Regions from separate parts of the Rhizobium sp. NZLR10 genome, predicted to be linked through region 2. Evidence: predicted binding sites of a transcription regulator. Region 2 holds the regulator's gene; the other holds the start of a gene.

Region 1 (6,993 bases), on a different contig from region 2:
ACATGGGGATCACCGCCGAAAATGTCGCGCGTCAGTGGCAGCTTTCGCGCGACGAGCAGGATCGGTTCGCCGTCGCCTCGCAGAACAAGGCGGAGGCGGCGCAGAAGGCCGGCCGCTTTGCCGACGAGATCATCCCCTACATCATCCAGACGCGTAAGGGCGACGTTACGGTCGATGCCGACGAATATATCCGCCACGGCGCTACGCTGGAGGCGATGGGCAAGCTGCGCCCGGCCTTCGATAAGGAGGGCACCGTTACGGCCGCGAATGCGTCCGGCCTCAATGACGGTGCGGCCGCAGCGGTGCTGATGAGCGAAGCGGAGGCGGTCCGGCGCGGCATCCAGCCGCTCGCCCGCATCGTTTCCTGGGCAACGGCGGGCGTCGATCCGCAGATCATGGGCACTGGCCCGATCCCGGCTTCCCGCAAGGCGCTCGAAAAGGCCGGCTGGTCGGTCGGCGATCTCGATCTCGTCGAGGCCAATGAGGCTTTTGCAGCGCAAGCCTGCGCCGTCACCAAGGATCTCGGATGGGATCCTGCGATCGTCAACGTCAACGGCGGGGCGATCGCCATCGGCCATCCGATCGGCGCTTCCGGCGCGCGCGTTCTCAATACGCTGTTGTTCGAAATGAAGCGCCGCGGCGCCAAGAAGGGCCTTGCAACTCTTTGCATCGGCGGCGGCATGGGCGTCGCCATGTGCTTCGAAGCGCTTTAAAGTAGCATACGATCCGTCATTGATTGAAAATCTCGCCACAAGGCGGGGCAAAAACAAAAAGGGAGCGGAACATGAGCAGAGTGGCTGTGGTCACCGGGGGTACGCGTGGAATCGGCGCGGCCATATCCATGGCGTTGAAAAATGCCGGATACAGGGTTGCTGCCAATTATGCCGGCAACGACGAGAAGGCCAAAGCCTTCCATGACGTTACCGGCGTCCCGGTGTTCAAATGGGATGTTTCGGATTACCTCGCTTGCGGCGAGGGGATTGCCAGGATCGAAAGCGAGATCGGGCCGGTCGAAATCCTCGTCAACAATGCCGGCATTACCCGTGACGCGATGTTCCACAAGATGACGCCGCAGCAATGGCACGAGGTGATCAATACCAACCTCACCGGTCTGTTCAACATGACGCATCAGGTCTGGACCGGCATGCGCGACCGCAGCTTCGGCCGGATCGTCAACATCTCCTCGATCAACGGCCAGAAAGGCCAGATGGGTCAGGTGAATTATTCGGCAGCCAAGGCGGGCGATCTTGGCTTCACCAAGGCGCTGGCCCAGGAAGGCGCGGCCAAGAACATCACCGTCAACGCCATCTGTCCCGGTTATATCGGAACGGAAATGGTGCTTGCCGTGCCGGAAAAGGTGCTGAACGAACGCATCATCCCGCAGATCCCCGTCGGCCGTCTCGGCGAGCCGGAAGAGATCGCGCGATGCGTCACCTTCCTCGCCTCCGACGATGCCGGCTTCATCACAGGTTCGACGCTGACGGCCAATGGCGGGCAGTTCTTCGCCTAAAGTACATCTCGCAAAACTGTATTGTCGTTTGCGATTACGACATGCGTGACTTTCCGAGTAGATCAGCGGTGGATTGAAGCAAGAGCGCGTCCCGTCGGATGCGCTCTTGCTTATTTCATGCCCCATGCCCGCGCGAGCAGCAAAGAAAAACGGGCGCCGAAGCGCCCGTTGGGAGTCCGATATGCTTTTTGCCGATCAGCAACGGGCCTCGTAGCGGCGGCCGTAACGGTCGCGATAGACGCAGTAGCCGCGGCGTTCGACCGAGTGGCCGATGAGAGCGCCGGTCAGACCGCCGGCAACGGCGCCGACCGCAGCACCACCCCAGCTGTTGGTGACAACACCGCCGATGACCGCACCGGTGCCGGCGCCGATCGCGGTACCTTGCTCGGTCGCTGTGCAGGATGCCAGAGCGCCAACGAGCGCACCAATAAGAACAATCTTCTTCATCATGTCGTAACTCCCCAGGTTTGTTGGCCTTTAGACGCGGCCCATGAGTACAAGAATAATGATAATCACGAGAACTAGCCCCAAACCGCCGGAAGGTCCATAGCCCCAGCCACGGCTATAACCCCAATTCGGCAATGCTCCGATCAAGAGCAGAATGAGGATAACAAGAAGTATTGTGCCAAGCATGGTGTGTTTCCTTCATTTCATCGGCAATTTGAATGGACGAGAAACACGTATTGGCGATTTTTGTTCCCGGTTAAGCCAGGAAATGTCATGCGTCCTGACCTCCGCCTATCGGAAATTTGCTCGTATGGTTAAAAAGGCGTTTAAATACAATATGTTGCGGTGAACAAAGCGAGAAAGTCCCGATGTCGCCGATTCGTCAGCGATTCGTTCCGTTTTTGATCGGTGCGCCGCCATTGACCATCCCGAGTTAACCGCATCTGAATCCGCCTTGCTAAAGCTTAACGCCAACACGACGAGGCGGAACGGGACATCCGCTACCGATCCGCATTTAGCGCGCCGATTGAAATCCGGCCACCAGATATTGCCGTGAACAGAAGGCGAAACCAATACAGTCGGCGATTCGTCGCCGATTTGTTCGGGCTTTGGTCGACAGGTTAATTACGGGCGCAATTTTCGATTGTTCGTCGCAGGACAGACTCGTCTTCTACGACAGCGAAATACAAAAGGGGAGGGAGTCCAGCGATTCAGCATCTAGTGGGAAAAACTGATTCAAAATCAATACTTAGCCGTGAACAAAAGCTGAATCAGCGCGAGTCAGCGATTCGTCGCTGATTCGTTCTCACGCTGTTCCGAATCGGAAATTCGGGTGTTCCGCAAGACTCGCAAAGGTCGTAATCCCAGAAGCAATTTGAAATCTGCCCTTGCGTTTGCGGTGACAGCTGTCCATGTGTTCTCTAGCTTCCATGAGAAGCCAAGATTTTCCTGGGGGCGCCCGCCCTCATTTGCATGGACCCATGATTCTGACTTCGCAGCCGACTATTCTGAGTGGACGCGGTGTGACCGCGGTGCTCGGGCCGACCAATACCGGCAAGACCCATTATGCCATCGAGCGCATGGTCGCGCATGGGAGCGGCGTGATCGGCCTGCCGCTCAGGCTGCTGGCGCGCGAGGTCTATACGCGGGTGGTGGAAAAGGTCGGCGTCCAGAATGTGGCGCTGGTTACCGGCGAGGAAAAGATTTCGCCGCCCAATGCGCGTTTTTCGGTCTGCACCGTTGAGGCGATGCCGCGCGAGACCAAGGCCGCCTTCGTCGCGATCGACGAGGTGCAGCTCGCCGGCGATCTCGAACGCGGCCATATCTTCACCGACCGCATCCTGCATCTTCGCGGCCGTGAGGAAACGCTGCTGCTCGGCGCGGCGACGATGCGGCCGATCCTGCTGCAGCTTCTGCCCGGCATCAATATCGTCGAGCGGCCGCGGCTTTCGCATCTTTTTTACGCCGGGCAGAAGAAAATCACTCGGTTGCCGCAGCGCTCGGCCATCGTTGCCTTCTCGGCCGACGAGGTCTATGCCATCGCCGAGCTCATACGCCGGCAGCGCGGCGGTGCGGCCGTCGTGCTTGGCGCGCTCAGCCCGCGCACCCGCAACGCGCAGGTGGCACTTTATCAGGCGGGCGATGTCGAATATCTGGTGGCGACCGATGCGATCGGCATGGGCCTCAACCTCGATGTCGATCACGTTGCCTTCGCCCAGGACCGGAAATTCGACGGCTACCAGTTCCGCAATCTCAATCCGGGTGAACTCGGTCAGGTCGCTGGGCGCGCCGGGCGGCACGTGCGAGACGGTACCTTCGGCGTCACCGGACAGGTTTCGCCGTTCGACGAAGAGCTGGTGCAGCGCATCGAGGGGCATGAATTCGACAACGTCAAGGTTTTGCAGTGGCGGACGACCGAGATGGACTTCTCCTCGATTCCATCGCTGCGCGCCAGCCTCGAGGCAGGGCCGCGCGTGCCGGGGCTGACGCGGGCGCTGCCTGCGGTCGACCAGCAGGCGCTCGAACAGCTTTCGCGCTACCCCGAGATCGTCGGTCTTGCCGACAGGCCTGCCCGCGTCGAAAAACTCTGGGAGGCTTGCGCGCTTCCCGACTATAGGCGTATCACCCCGGCACAACATGCCGATCTTATCTCGACCCTCTTTTCCGATCTCGTCCGCTATGGCACGGTGAACGAGCAGTTTCTCGCGGAGCAGGTTCATCGCTCCGATCGGACAGATGGGGAAATTGACACGCTTTCGGCGCGAATCGCGCAGATAAGAACCTGGACCTATGTTTCGAATCGGCCGGGTTGGCTTGCCGATCCGACACACTGGCAGGAAAAGACGCGGGAAATCGAAGATCGATTGTCCGACGCGTTACATGAAAGGTTGACGAAACGCTTTGTTGATCGCAGGACATCTGTGCTCATGAAGCGCCTGAGAGAGAATGCGATGCTGGAAGCTGAAATCAGTGTGAATGGCGATGTCTTCGTTGAAGGACATCATGTAGGGCAATTGAGCGGATTCCGTTTCACGCCGGTGACGGGAACGGACGGGCCGGACGCCAAGGCGGTTCAGGCTGCGTCGCAGAAAGCGCTCGCGCTCGAATTCGAGGCCCGTGCGGCTCGAATCCATGCCGCGGGCAACAGCGACCTGGCGATCGGCTCGGATGGGTTGATCCGTTGGATCGGCGACCCGGTGGCGCGGCTTTCGGGCAGCGATCACATCATGCGTCCGCGCGTGATTCTGTTGGCCGACGAGCAGTTGACGGGCAATGCCCGCGATCATGTCGCCGCCCGGATCGAGCGCTTCGTCAATCATCATATTAGCACGGTGCTGAAGCCGCTCGATGATCTGTCGCGCGCCGAGGACCTGCAGGGTCTTGCCAAGGGGCTGGCCTTCCAGCTCGTGGAGAATCTCGGCGTGCTGTTCCGCCGCGACGTGACCGAGGAAGTGAAGTCACTCGACCAGGAGGCGCGAGCCTCCATGCGCCGTTACGGCGTGCGTTTCGGGGCTTATCATATTTTCGTTCCGGCACTTCTGAAGCCGGCGCCGGCCGAGCTCATCACCCTGCTCTGGGCGCTGAAGAACGACGGTTTGGACAAACCGGGCTACGGCGATCTCATTCCGGTGCTTGCCGCCGGCCGTACCTCCGTCGTCACCGATCCGAGTTTCGAGCGGATGTTCTACAAGCTTGCCGGCTTCCGGTTCCTCGGCAAGCGTGCCGTGCGCATCGACATCCTCGAACGGCTTGCCGATATCATCCGTCCGCTGCTGCAGTGGAAGCCGGGTCAGAACAACCGTCCGGAAGGCGCCTATGACGGCCGCCGCTTCACGACGACGACAGCCATGCTGTCGATCCTCGGTGCGACGCTCGAAGACATGGAAGAAATCCTCAAGGGCCTCGGTTATCGCGCCGATGCCGTGAAGGCGGAAGAGGCATCGGCACATCTTGCGACGCAGGATGCGGTTTCGGCACCGGCTGCCGCCGCCGAAACGCCCGCGGACGAGGCGGAAAAGGCCGATCACGACGACGCCGACGGGGCAGCGGACGAGATTGCCGCCGAGCCATCGGCAACCGAGGCGGTTTCGGCTGACGTCGACACGGCTGTGGCAGAAGCGGTCGAAACCCCCGCTCCTGATGAAGCGATCGAGACGTCCGCTCTGGCGGAAGCCTCCGTTCCCACAGATGCGGCTTCCGCGTCTGTGGAAGCGGTATTGACTCCCGAGGAAGCGGCATCCGCTTCCGGGGAAGCCGGCGAGCCGGCGGAACCGAAGCCGGTTCTTCTGTGGCGCCTCGGCGGCCGCAACGACAATCAGCGCCAGGCGCGCGGCGGGCATGGCGAACGCCGTGGCGGCCAGGGCCAGGAGCGCGGTCAGAACCAGGAGCGCGGCGACCGCAATCGCCGGCCGGGCGGTGGTGAAGGCGGCGAAAGCCGCGACAACAATCGTCAAAACCGCGGCAAGGACGGCGGCAATCGCGATGGCGGCCGGCCGCAGCAGGCAAGAGGCGATCGCAACCAACCACGGGGCGACCAGCCGCGCAGCGACCGGCAGGACCGCAAGGATCGCGGCGAGCGAAATGACCGCAACGATCGCAACAACAATCGCGGCGGTTCGCAGCCTTTGCGCTTCGAGGCCAAGCCGCCGCGCAAGGAAAAGCCGATCGATCCGGATTCACCTTTCGCCAAGCTCGCGGCTCTCAAGGAGCAGATGAAGAAGTAGTCATGAGCGGGGAGACCCAGCCGACAAGCGGTTCGCGCCAGCGCATCGATAAGTGGCTGTTCTTCGCGCGCATGGCGAAGTCGCGCTCGCTGGCGCAGAGCCACATCCAATCGGGCCACGTGCGCATCAACGGCGAGCGCTGCAAGCATCCGAGCCAGATGGTCAAGCCGGGCGACCGTATCGAGATGACGCTGGAGCGGCGCGATCTCGTTCTTCTCGTGCGCCTCGCCGGCGAGCGGCGAGGGCCCTACGAGGAGGCACGACTGCTTTACGAAGACCTGTCGCCGCCGCCCGATGAGGCAAAACGTCTCACGCCCTACGAGCAGGCGATCCGGGCGACCGGCACCGGCCGTCCGACCAAAAAGGAAAGACGGGCAATCGACAGGCTGATGTCGGACGAGGATTAGAAAACTCTGTCTGCGGCGGCGGCTTTTGCAGGTCGTTTATCCTTGAAATCCGGCGTTAAAGCCGATACGTCACTGACAACCTGCCGGAAGCGTGCTTGCCTCCCAAGCCTGCCCACGATTTTCCTCCGGCACGGGGATAGGCGCGACGTTCCAGGTTGCCCGGCCCCATTCGCATGGAATCCTGGAGTTCTTCATGACCTATGTCGTGACCGACAATTGCATCAAGTGCAAATACACCGATTGCGTGGAAGTCTGCCCTGTCGACTGCTTCTACGAGGGCGAGAATTTCCTCGTCATCCATCCTGACGAATGCATCGATTGCGGCGTCTGCGAGCCTGAATGTCCCGCCGAGGCAATCAAGCCCGACACCGAGCCGGGCCTCGACAAATGGCTGAAGATCAATACC
Region 2 (10,607 bases):
CTCGACCTGCATGTCTGAACGTCGCTATAGCACGAACATGTCAGGCTTTTGACTGTCAGCCCTTGGCGACAGCATCGAAGGCGAGCAGCTTTTCCAAAAGCCGCGGCATGTCTTTGAGATAGACCATGTTCGGGCCGTCGGACGGTGCGTTGTCGGGGTCCTGATGGGTTTCGACGAACACGCCGGCGATACCGGTCGCCACCGCTGCGCGCGCCAGCGTTTCCACAAATTCCCGCTGACCACCGGAGGAATCGCCCTGCCCGCCCGGCTGCGCCACGGAATGCGTTGCATCGAAAACAACCGGCGCGCCCATCGACGCCATGATCGGCAGCGAGCGCATGTCGGAGACCAAAGTGTTATAACCGAAGGAGGCGCCGCGTTCGCACAGCAGCACGTTCGGATTGCCGCTGGCATTGAGCTTCTTCAGGACGTTTTTCATATCCCAGGGAGCGAGGAACTGGCCCTTCTTGACATTGACGGCGCGGCCGGTCTCGGCGGCGGCGATCAGAAGGTCGGTCTGGCGGCAGAGGAAAGCCGGGATCTGCAGGACATCGACCACTTTTGCCACCGCGGCGCATTGCTCGGCGGTGTGGACGTCGGTCAGGACGGGAAAACCGAACTCCTTCTTCAGGTCGGCGAAGATCTGCATGCCCTTTTCAAGCCCGATGCCGCGTTCGGCAGAGAGCGAGGTGCGGTTTGCCTTATCGAAGGAGCTCTTGTAGACGAGACCGATGCCGAGTTTGGCGCAAAGCTCCTTCAGTGTGCCGGCAACCATGAAGGCGTGGTCGCGGCTCTCCATCTGGCAAGGGCCGGCAATCAGCGACAGGCGGCCGGTATTGGAAAATGTGACCTGGCCTGCGCCCTCGCCGATCCTGACTTCGGAATTCGTATCAGTGCTCATCGTGTTTCCTCGAAGGCGAAGAGCGTGCCCTGCCCGGGCGCGGGCTTCACCAGAATGCGATTGTTCTTGCGCGTGTAGGTCACTCCGTTAGCAGCCAAATGCGCTTCTGTCACGGCAAGATCGGTGACGGCAAAGAGGATAGCCCGGCCGCGCAGGCCGCGGTCGGCGGATGCGACGGCGATCTCGAAATAGGCCTCCAGCCCTTCCGGCGTCATCAGGCTGATTTTCGCATTCGGCGCCGCGATATTAACGCCGAAACCGGTTTTCTCGACGGCCGATTGCGCCGTTGCAAGGCTGACGAAGGCGGCGAATGCAGAGGGGTCCGGCGCGCAAAGCGCGATCTCGGCAATGCCGGTGACGCCATTGGCATGCGTCTCTAGCGCACCGCGATCGGCCGGCAGAGGATTGATGCGCTCAACACAGAAGAGGAAGAAATCCGGCGCGCGCAACTCAGCGGCAAAGGCCAGCTTGAAGCCGGCCATGGTCTCGGAACCGTCCGGCATTTTCATCGGCCGGCTGAACTGCAGCATGTCGCCGGCGCTCGATCCGCTGCCGACGAAGCTCCGATGAGCGCGGCCGGCATCCCCGGTGCCGAACGCCACCGCCGAAAGCCCCTCCTCGCCACAGCGGAAGCGGAAGGCCCGATTGCGGGCGGTGAAGACATTGCCTTGCCGCGCCGATGCCTCGCTCTCCTCGCGGCTGGCGATACCGAGCGGCTCCAGATAGGTCTTGTCGGCAAAGAAGACGCAGGCATTCTCCGTTCCGAAGGGATGGCGGGCATCGGCGGCAACGGTGAAGCCAAGCTTGCCGAGCCTTTCGCGCGCCAGGTCGATATTGACAACGGGCAGCACGACATGATCCAGCGGGTGCGGTTTGGCCGAGTGCTCGTTCATGATATCCCTCCCTGAAACGCAAGAGGGTGCGACAGCGCCACCTTCAATGCAAGACATGTGCGCCAATCCGGCGAATGAAAATAAAAAACTCAACGAGTTGGCGGCAAGTTTTACGGAAATTTAGCTACTTGCGGAACACATATGGAACATATAGTGTTCTGTTCTGGATTTGTTTCAATCAAGGGGTCACACGTCGATGCTCACGCGCAAACAACAGGAGCTCCTGCTTTTCATTCATGAGCGCATGAAGGAATCCGGCATTCCGCCCTCTTTCGACGAAATGAAGGATGCCCTGGATCTGGCCTCGAAATCCGGCATTCATCGTTTGATCACAGCGCTTGAAGAGCGTGGCTTCATTCGCCGCCTACCGAACCGCGCCCGGGCGCTCGAGGTCATCAAGCTTCCGGAGGCCTACAGCCCGAGCATCCAGCCCCGGCGCGGCTTTTCGCCAAGCGTCATCGAGGGCAGCCTCGGCAAGCCGCAGCCGGTCGCCGCCCCCGCTCCTGCAAAACCGGTCGCCGATAACGGCAACTCCGTCTCCGTGCCGGTCATGGGCCGGATCGCTGCCGGCGTTCCGATCTCGGCGATCCAGAATAACACCCACGACATCGTCGTTCCCGCAGACATGCTCGGCTCCGGCGAACATTATGCGCTGGAGGTCAAGGGCGATTCGATGATCGACGCCGGCATCTTCGACGGCGACACGGTAATCATCCGCAACGGCAGCACCGCAAGTCCCGGCGACATTGTCGTTGCCCTGGTCGATGACGAAGAAGCGACGCTCAAACGTTTCCGCCGCAAGGGCGCCTCGATCGCGCTGGAGGCTGCCAATCCGGCTTATGAGACCCGGATTTTCGGGCCGGACCGCGTCAAGGTGCAGGGCAAGCTCGTCGGCCTCATTCGCCGCTATCACTGACATTGGAGAGGCCGGATTCGGCAAAACTGTTGCTGCGCCAGTCATAGGCGCGATGGCGCTTCCATGGGCGCGACAGGGTTTCGAATGCGGTCACGACCTCCAGGCCGGCATCGGCGAAGCGCAGCTCGACGGAGCCAGTCCTGCGCAGCGTCTCACCGGTAAAGAGCGTCGCTCCTGATCGGCAGCTGTTGAACCGCAGGCGGACCGACGTCACGACGATATCCGCCGCGTCGCAAGCCGGACCGAGATAGGCAGCGTTGTCGATGACGGCAACCACATGACCATTGCCGAGCCTTGATGTGCACCAGGCCTTTTTGACGCAGGAAAAGCGGTTTGCTTCACCACCGGCGACAGCCGCCCGCATCGCCGCCCTCGCTTCATTCTGCTGATCGCGGGAAAGCCTGACGCGGCGGTCGTCTCCCTCCGGCGGGACAGCGGGACCATCCAGCATTTTCGGCGGGAAATGCGTCGGCAGGACAAGTGCTCTCTGCCACTGATCGAAGATGAAATCCGGCGGGTTTTCGCGGTTGGAAGCGATTGCCGCAGCCGCGACCACTGCGACGAGACTGCCATCCTCCGAAATCACCAGATCCGGCGCCCGGGGAAGCGGCAGAAGCAGCACGCCGAGCGTAGAGACGGCGATAATCGATGTGCCGATATGGCGCAGCCGGGTGCGCAGCAGCGTCAGCAGCAGAAAGCCGGCCACGGCGACAGCGAAATACCAAGCCGGCAAGCGGCCGATGCCGATATCACCGCCCCAACCGGACACCGTTTTGGCGACCGCAATCACCAGGTCGAGGCCGAGGCCGACCACCTTCCAGAGCGGAACGTCCAGACCGAACGGCATGAGCAACATCGCCAGCAGCCCGGCCGGCATGACGATGAAGGAGATGATCGGCATCGTCGCGAGATTTGCCGGCAGCCCGTAAGCGGTCAGGCGATGAAAATGTTCGATCGAAAACAGCGCCGTGGAAAAACCGCCGATCAGCGAGGTCAGGAAGACGCCGCCGAAGAAGCCGGCGACGGCAACGACCGGTCGGAAGACCGGCAGTTTCAGCAAGGCGTTTTCGCGGACGCGCCGGTCCTTCCACAGTTGATAACCCGATACGAGTGCCAATGTCGCGGCAAAGGACATCTGGAAGCTCGGGCCCAAGACTTCGGACGGCGAAATGGCGATGATGACGAGCGCCGAGAGAACGACATTGCGCAGGCTGATCGACGGCCGGTCGAAGAAGACGGCGACCAGCATGATCGCCATCATGATGAAGGCACGTTCGGCCGAGACCCCGAAGCCGGAAATCAGGTAGTAGGCGGTGACGGCGCTGAGCGCGCCGGCGGCGGCGATCTTCTTTGTCGGATAGGCCTGAGCGACGCCCGGAAAAAGGCTGAGCAGCATCCGGAAGCCGACGAAGAAGATGCCGGCCGACAGCGCCATGTTGAGGCCGGAGATCGCGACAATATGAGCAAGGCCGGACTGGCGCAGCGCCTCCGTCGTCGCATTCGAGATGGCGCGTCGCTCGTCGGTCACCAAAGCAGCGGCAAAAGCGCCGGTGTCGCCGGGCAGGATCGATCGTATGCGGTCGCCAATGCTACTGCGCAGGCGGTAAAGCCATTCCAGCAGAGCTGCCGATGTCGATCTGGCAGCCTGCGGACCCGCCTCCAGATCCTTCTCTGGCGCACCGTAGAAGAAGCCGTTGGCGCCGATGCCATCGAAATAGGCACCGAAGGAGAAGTCGTTGAGCTCGGGAAGTGCGGGGCCTGCCGGCGGCGTCAGTCGTGCCCTGCCGGTGATGAGGTCGCCGATGTCGAAAGGCATGTCGGCGCCGCGGACGATCGCGGTTATGCGTCCCGGCGGCCGCTTCAACTCCGGCGCCTCCGTGCCGGTGACGGCAAGAATGTAGCGCCAGCGCCCACGGCCGTCGCCTTCTCGCCGCTCGACTCGGCCGGTCACTGTCGTCGTCACCGAGGAATCGAGGATCACCGTCGAAGCCCGCCAGCTCTCGAATTGTGCGCAGAGCATGCCGCCGGCCACGAGTGCAGGCGCCAGCAGCGTCGCCCGCAATGCCGCCCGGCTGCGGCCGACGATGAGAACCGCGATCGTCAGCACCAACAGAGAGAGCAGCGATGCAACAAGCGGAAATTCGGATGCCGCAACAAACCAGAAGGCCGCCCCGGCGCCGAGAAACACCGGCGAAAAAAGCAGCAAGCGGCCATGATCCGCCTCCTCGCCCAGCATGCGCATGCCGGCGCCAATCGATTGCCGGGCTGCGGCGAGCAGCCGGTGGCGCAAAGATGTCGTCGACTGCGTCCTGGTCGGCCGTATCACCACGATAGGCGGCGAAAAACCGGAGGGACCGGCTGAGCCGGCGCCTGCTTCCGGCCGCAATTCGACTGTCGTCACTTCCTGCATGTGCCGCCCAAGGTCACCCGCGAAGACGGCCAGAATGCATTCTCTAGTCAAATCCGGCAAGGATAATCGATTGAAATATGAGGGAAAATCGCCAGCGCCAAAACACTAAGCGAATCATTGGCTTCCGATATGCACGGGGCTCATCGCTGCAGTGCCTAAAAGGTGATACCGCAATGCACAAAATGCCGGCACGGTAACTTGGCATTAGCTTCACGATCATATAGCTATCGGTAAGGACGCTTAACCCCTATGGCGCTTTTATGGCGCCACCGCCATTTCGGAGGATCAGCATGACGGATCAAAGCGCTACAATAAAAATCGGTGACAAATCTGTCGACCTAGCCGTCAAAAGCGGCACGATCGGCCCGAGCGTCATCGATATCGGTGCCCTTTACAAGAACACGGCTTCCTTCACGTACGATCCGGGTTTCACCTCGACCGCATCCTGTGAATCGAAAATCACCTACATCGACGGCGACGAAGGTGTGCTGCTGCATCGCGGCTATCCGATCGAGCAACTGGCCGAGCATGGCGACTTCCTCGAGGTCTGCTATCTGCTTCTCTACGGCGAACTGCCGACCACCGTACAGAAGAAAGATTTCGATTATCGCGTCACGCACCACACCATGGTGCACGAGCAGATGAGCCGGTTCTTCACCGGCTTCCGCCGTGACGCCCATCCGATGGCCGTCATGTGCGGCTGCGTCGGCGCACTGTCGGCTTTCTATCATGACTCAACCGACATCACCGATCCGCACCAGCGCATGGTCGCCAGCCTGCGCATGATCGCCAAGATGCCGACGCTTGCGGCCATGGCTTACAAATACCATATCGGCCAGCCCTTCGTTTATCCGAAGAACGATCTCGACTACGCCTCGAACTTCCTGCGCATGTGTTTTGCCGTGCCTTGCGAAGAATATGTGGTCAATCCGGTGCTTGCCCGCGCCATGGATCGGATCTTCATCCTGCATGCCGATCACGAGCAGAACGCCTCGACTTCGACCGTGCGTCTCGCCGGTTCGTCGGGCGCCAATCCGTTCGCCTGCATCGCAGCCGGCATCGCCTGCCTCTGGGGGCCTGCGCATGGCGGCGCCAACGAAGCAGCGCTCAACATGCTGCATGAGATCGGCTCAGTCGACCACATTCCAGAATATATCGCCCGCGCCAAGGACAAGAACGATCCGTTCCGCCTGATGGGCTTCGGTCACCGCGTCTACAAGAACTATGATCCGCGCGCCAAGATCATGCAGAAGACGACGCATGAGGTGCTCGGCGAACTCGGCATCAAGGACGATCCGTTGCTCGAAGTGGCGATGGAGCTTGAGCGCATCGCGCTCACCGACGAATATTTCATCGAAAAGAAGCTCTATCCGAACATCGACTTCTATTCCGGCATCACGCTGAAGGCGCTGGGCTTCCCCACGACGATGTTCACCGTGCTCTTCGCGCTTGCCCGCACCGTCGGCTGGATCGCGCAGTGGAACGAGATGATCGAGGATCCGGAGCAGCGCATCGGCCGTCCGCGCCAGCTCTATGTCGGCGAACCGAAGCGTGACTACATTCCGGTTTCGAAGCGCTGATCGCTTCCCCAACCAACGAAAAACCCGGTCACCTCAGAAGCGACCGGGTTTTTTCTTTTTCAGCACGTCGAGAAGGATTTCGGCGGCATGTTCGCCGGGCGGTTTTTCGGTCTGCATGCGCTGCCAGATAAGATCATAACCTTCCTTCATCGCCTTGAGCTGGTAGGTATCGGCTGACAGTCTTTCTATCCAGCGTGCGAAACTTGCGCCGCGAACGATATCGTTCAGGTATTCCGGCACGACCGCGTAATCGGCAATCAGGTTTGGCAGCGCGCCTGTCCAGGTCTTGATGCCCGATGTCAGCAGACGCATGATCCAGTCGACCTTGTAGGCGGAGACGACGGGAACATCGGCAAGCGCCAGTTCAAGAATGACAGTTCCGGATGCCGCCATGGCTGCATCGGCTTCAGCGAAGGCCTGCCATTTTGCTTCCGCGCCGACCACGATCTCCGGCTTTACTTCCCATGCTGCCGTCAATTGGCGAACCAGCGCTTGCCTGTGCGTCACCGTCGGCAGAATAAAGCGCATCGGCCCATTGCGGGCGGCAAGTTCGCTTGCGGCGACTTCGAAATGCGGCAGGAGCTTCTGAATTTCGGAGGAGCGTGAGCCGGGCAGAAGAAGGATCGGGCCGTTGCCGGGCTGCCTGCCGGCGCGCAGGCGCCGGGTTTCCAACAGCGCAGGGTCGGCGGTCAGGCGATGACCGACATAGGTGGTTGCCGGGCCGTTGAGGCGCTGCATCGTTGCCGGCTCGAAGGGCAGGACGGCGAGCACATGATCGACATAGGCAAGCATGCGCGTGGCGCGATATTCCTTCCAGGCCCAGACGCTCGGACAGACATAATTGACGACAGGCAGGTCCGGCAGCGCGGTGCGGACCCGCTTGGCGACGCGATGGGTGAAATCCGGGCTGTCGATAATGAGGAGAATGTCAGGCTTTGCAGCGATGATGGCGGCGGTCGTCTGGCGGATCAGGGTATAGAGCTTTGGCAGCCGGCTCAGCACCTGGGTGATGCCCATGATCGACAGCTCGGAGAAATCGAACAGGGATCTCAGGCCCTCGGCCTGCAACCCCTCGCCGCCGACGCCGACAAGCTCCACCGGGCCGGCATGAATCCGCTTCAGGGCAGCGATGAGATCAGCACCGAGCAGATCACCCGAGACCTCACCGGCAATGACGGCGATCTTCAGCGGCGCCCCGTTCATTCGAGCCCCCATGCCGGCAGCCCACGATCGATGCCGCAGACAAAGAGTCCGGCCTCATCGGCAGCCTTGATGACGGCGGCACGGTCGAGCACCAGTGAGCGGCCGGCCTCCACCGCGATTCCGGCAAGACCGGCTTTCGCCGCGTTCAGCACAGTGGAAACGCCCATCGCCGGCAGGTCGGCGCGGATATCCTGCTGTGGCTTGCAGAGCTTGACGAGCGCGCCGCGCCGCCGCGGCGAAATCCGCCCGGCGGCTCTGAGACTTGCGACACGGTCCAGCATCTCATCGGTGCCCTCTAGACCTTCCAGCGCAACGACACGCCCGCCGATGCTGATGGCGCCCTGCCCGACATCGAGCCGGCCGAGCATGTCTGCGGCTTCGGCTGCGCGGCTGATATCGCGCCTGTCTTGCTCGCCGGGCACGACGGCACCAAGCGGGCCGACAGAGGCAAGGAGGTCGGGGGCAATTTCATGGGCGCCGACGACGCGGCGGCCGTTTCCTTCAATCAGCCGGATGACCATCTGCAGAACCGTGTCGTCGCCGCCGGACAGCAGGGTCCGGATGGCGGCTGGCACTTTCATCAGGATGCGCAGCGTCGGGCGCACCTCGCGCCATTCCGGCCGGCGGGCGACGCTGCCCGACATCACGACCCGGCCGACGCCATAACGGTTGAGCAAGCCATCAAGAGCTTTGAAATCGCCGATGCCGATAACGGCATGGTCATAACCTTCCCAGCGCCGGTCGCTTTCGTCTTTTAGCGCAACGATGACGGGATTTTCACCTGCCGCACGCGCAGCTGCGGCGACATAGGAAGGCAGAAGACCGCCGCCGGCGATGATCGCCAGCCGGCCCGCAGCGGTTTCGCCTGATAAAGCCACGGACTAGCCCTTCTGCCCCCGGGTCGGCGAGGAGAGAGCGCGGTCACTGTCGGCGGCGATGAAATCGAGGATGTGGACCGCCTGCTCGCAATCGGCATAATCGTCGCGAATGGCGGCGGCGTTTTCGCGGACCGAACCCGTTCCTTCGAAGATCGACTTATAAGCGCGACGCACCCTATGGATGACGGCACGGTCGACGCCGGCGCGCGTCATGCCGACGACATTGAGGCCGCTCAGCAACCCGGGATTACCGTTCAGCATGCCGTAGGGAATGACGTCGTAGCTCACCGCCGAAAGCCCGCCGACGAAGGCGTGGCGGCCGACGCGCGTGAACTGGTGAACGGCCGAGCCCCCACCCAGGATGACGCGATCCTCGATGACGACATGGCCGGCGAGCATGACATTGTTCGACATGATCACGTGATTGCCGACCCTGCAGTCATGCGCGACATGGGAATTAGCAAGGAAGAGGTTGTTATCGCCGACGATCGTCTGGCCGCCAAAATCGGCCGTGCCGGTGTTCATCGTCACGCCTTCGCGGATCGTGCAGTTGACGCCGACCGAAAGCGTCGTCTCCTCGCCGCCGTGATGCACGCTCTGCGGATCGCCGCCGATGACGGCCATAGGAAAGATGCGCGTGCCGTTGCCGATCACGGTGCGGCCGGTGACGACCGCATGCGACAAGAGCTCGACATTTTCATGCAGGACGACGTGCGGCCCAACATGGCAGAACGGACCGATCTTGACGCCCTCACCGATAACAGCCCCGTCTTCGACGACAGCCATCGGATGAATATGGGCGCTTTCGGCGATAGTGCTCATGCCTGTTCCTTACGAACGATCATCGCGCCGATATCGGCTTCGGCGACAAGCGCGCCGTCAACCTTGGCGTCGCAATGGAATTTCCAGATATTGCCGCGTTGCTTGTGCTTCCTGACATGGAATTCGACGCGATCGCCGGGAACGACAGGCTTGCGAAAGCGCGCATTCTCGATGGTCATGAAGTAGACGAGGTTACCCGGCTGGCCTTCCTTCTTTGCACAGATCGCGCCCGCAGTCTGCGCCATGCCCTCGATCAGGAGAACGCCCGGCATGATCGGAGCCTCCGGAAAATGGCCGGTGAAATGCGGTTCGTTCACCGTGACATTCTTGATGCCGATCGCGCTGTTGTCGCCGTCGATCTCGATGATCTTGTCGACCATGAGGAAGGGGTAACGATGCGGCAGCAGCTTCATAATCTCGATGATGTCCGCCGAAGAAAGCGTTGTCGTGGCTTCTTCAGTCATTTTCCTTGCCTCCAGGGTTCCGGCCGCGCAACTTGGACTTCGACACTTGTTGTGCGGCCTCTCTCAGATAGTCTTTTAGCGGACGAGCCGGTATACCGCCATATTGCCCGCCGGCGGCAAGGTCGGTCATGATACCGCTTTTGGCAGCGATCTGCACGCCGTCACCGATCGTGACATGCCCCTTGATGCCGACCTGGCCGCCGATCTGAACGCCGTTGCCGATCTTCGCGCTGCCGGCGATGCCGACCTGCGCGACGATGGCGCAGTGGCGACCGATTTGAACGTTGTGGCCGATCTGCACCTGGTTGTCGATCTTGGTGCCTTCACCGATGACCGTATCGTCCATGGCGCCGCGGTCGATCGTGGTGTTGGCGCCGATCTCGACATTGTCCTGGATGATCACTCGGCCGATCTGGACGATCTTGATCATGCCGCGCGGTCCAGGGGCGTAACCGAAACCATCCTGGCCGATGCGGGCGCCGTTATGGATGATGACGCCATTGCCGACCAATGCGCAGAGCACGCTCGCGCCGGCCGCAA

Evidence for each region. The regulator LexA, encoded in region 2, represses DNA repair genes until DNA is damaged. The targets are predictions, from matches to a motif close to TGTTCNNNNTGTGTTCNG.
Region 1: HJB82_RS12265 (helicase-related protein) is a predicted target of LexA. The motif match lies at 2,758-2,775, and genes of this name have one in related genera.

Annotation. Positions count from the first base shown of each region.
Region 1 is NZ_JABDWE010000007.1:8,361-15,353, forward strand. Features, by position in the region: gene HJB82_RS12245 (acetyl-CoA C-acetyltransferase) at 1-713, shown strand, start outside; gene HJB82_RS12250 (beta-ketoacyl-ACP reductase) at 785-1,510, shown strand; gene HJB82_RS12255 (YMGG-like glycine zipper-containing protein) at 1,706-1,960, opposite strand; gene HJB82_RS12260 (DUF3309 family protein) at 1,988-2,143, opposite strand; gene HJB82_RS12265 (helicase-related protein) at 2,938-6,180, shown strand; gene HJB82_RS12270 (RNA-binding S4 domain-containing protein) at 6,183-6,587, shown strand; gene fdxA (ferredoxin FdxA) at 6,781-6,993, shown strand, end outside.
Region 2 is NZ_JABDWE010000002.1:210,923-221,529, reverse strand. Features, by position in the region: gene kdsA (3-deoxy-8-phosphooctulonate synthase) at 56-901, opposite strand; gene HJB82_RS04295 (VOC family protein) at 898-1,794, opposite strand; gene lexA (transcriptional repressor LexA) at 1,991-2,710, shown strand; gene HJB82_RS04285 (ComEC/Rec2 family competence protein) at 2,691-5,120, opposite strand; gene gltA (citrate synthase) at 5,411-6,700, shown strand; gene lpxB (lipid-A-disaccharide synthase) at 6,734-7,903, opposite strand; gene HJB82_RS04270 (LpxI family protein) at 7,900-8,781, opposite strand; gene lpxA (acyl-ACP--UDP-N-acetylglucosamine O-acyltransferase) at 8,785-9,603, opposite strand; gene fabZ (3-hydroxyacyl-ACP dehydratase FabZ) at 9,600-10,067, opposite strand; gene lpxD (UDP-3-O-(3-hydroxymyristoyl)glucosamine N-acyltransferase) at 10,060-10,607, opposite strand, start outside.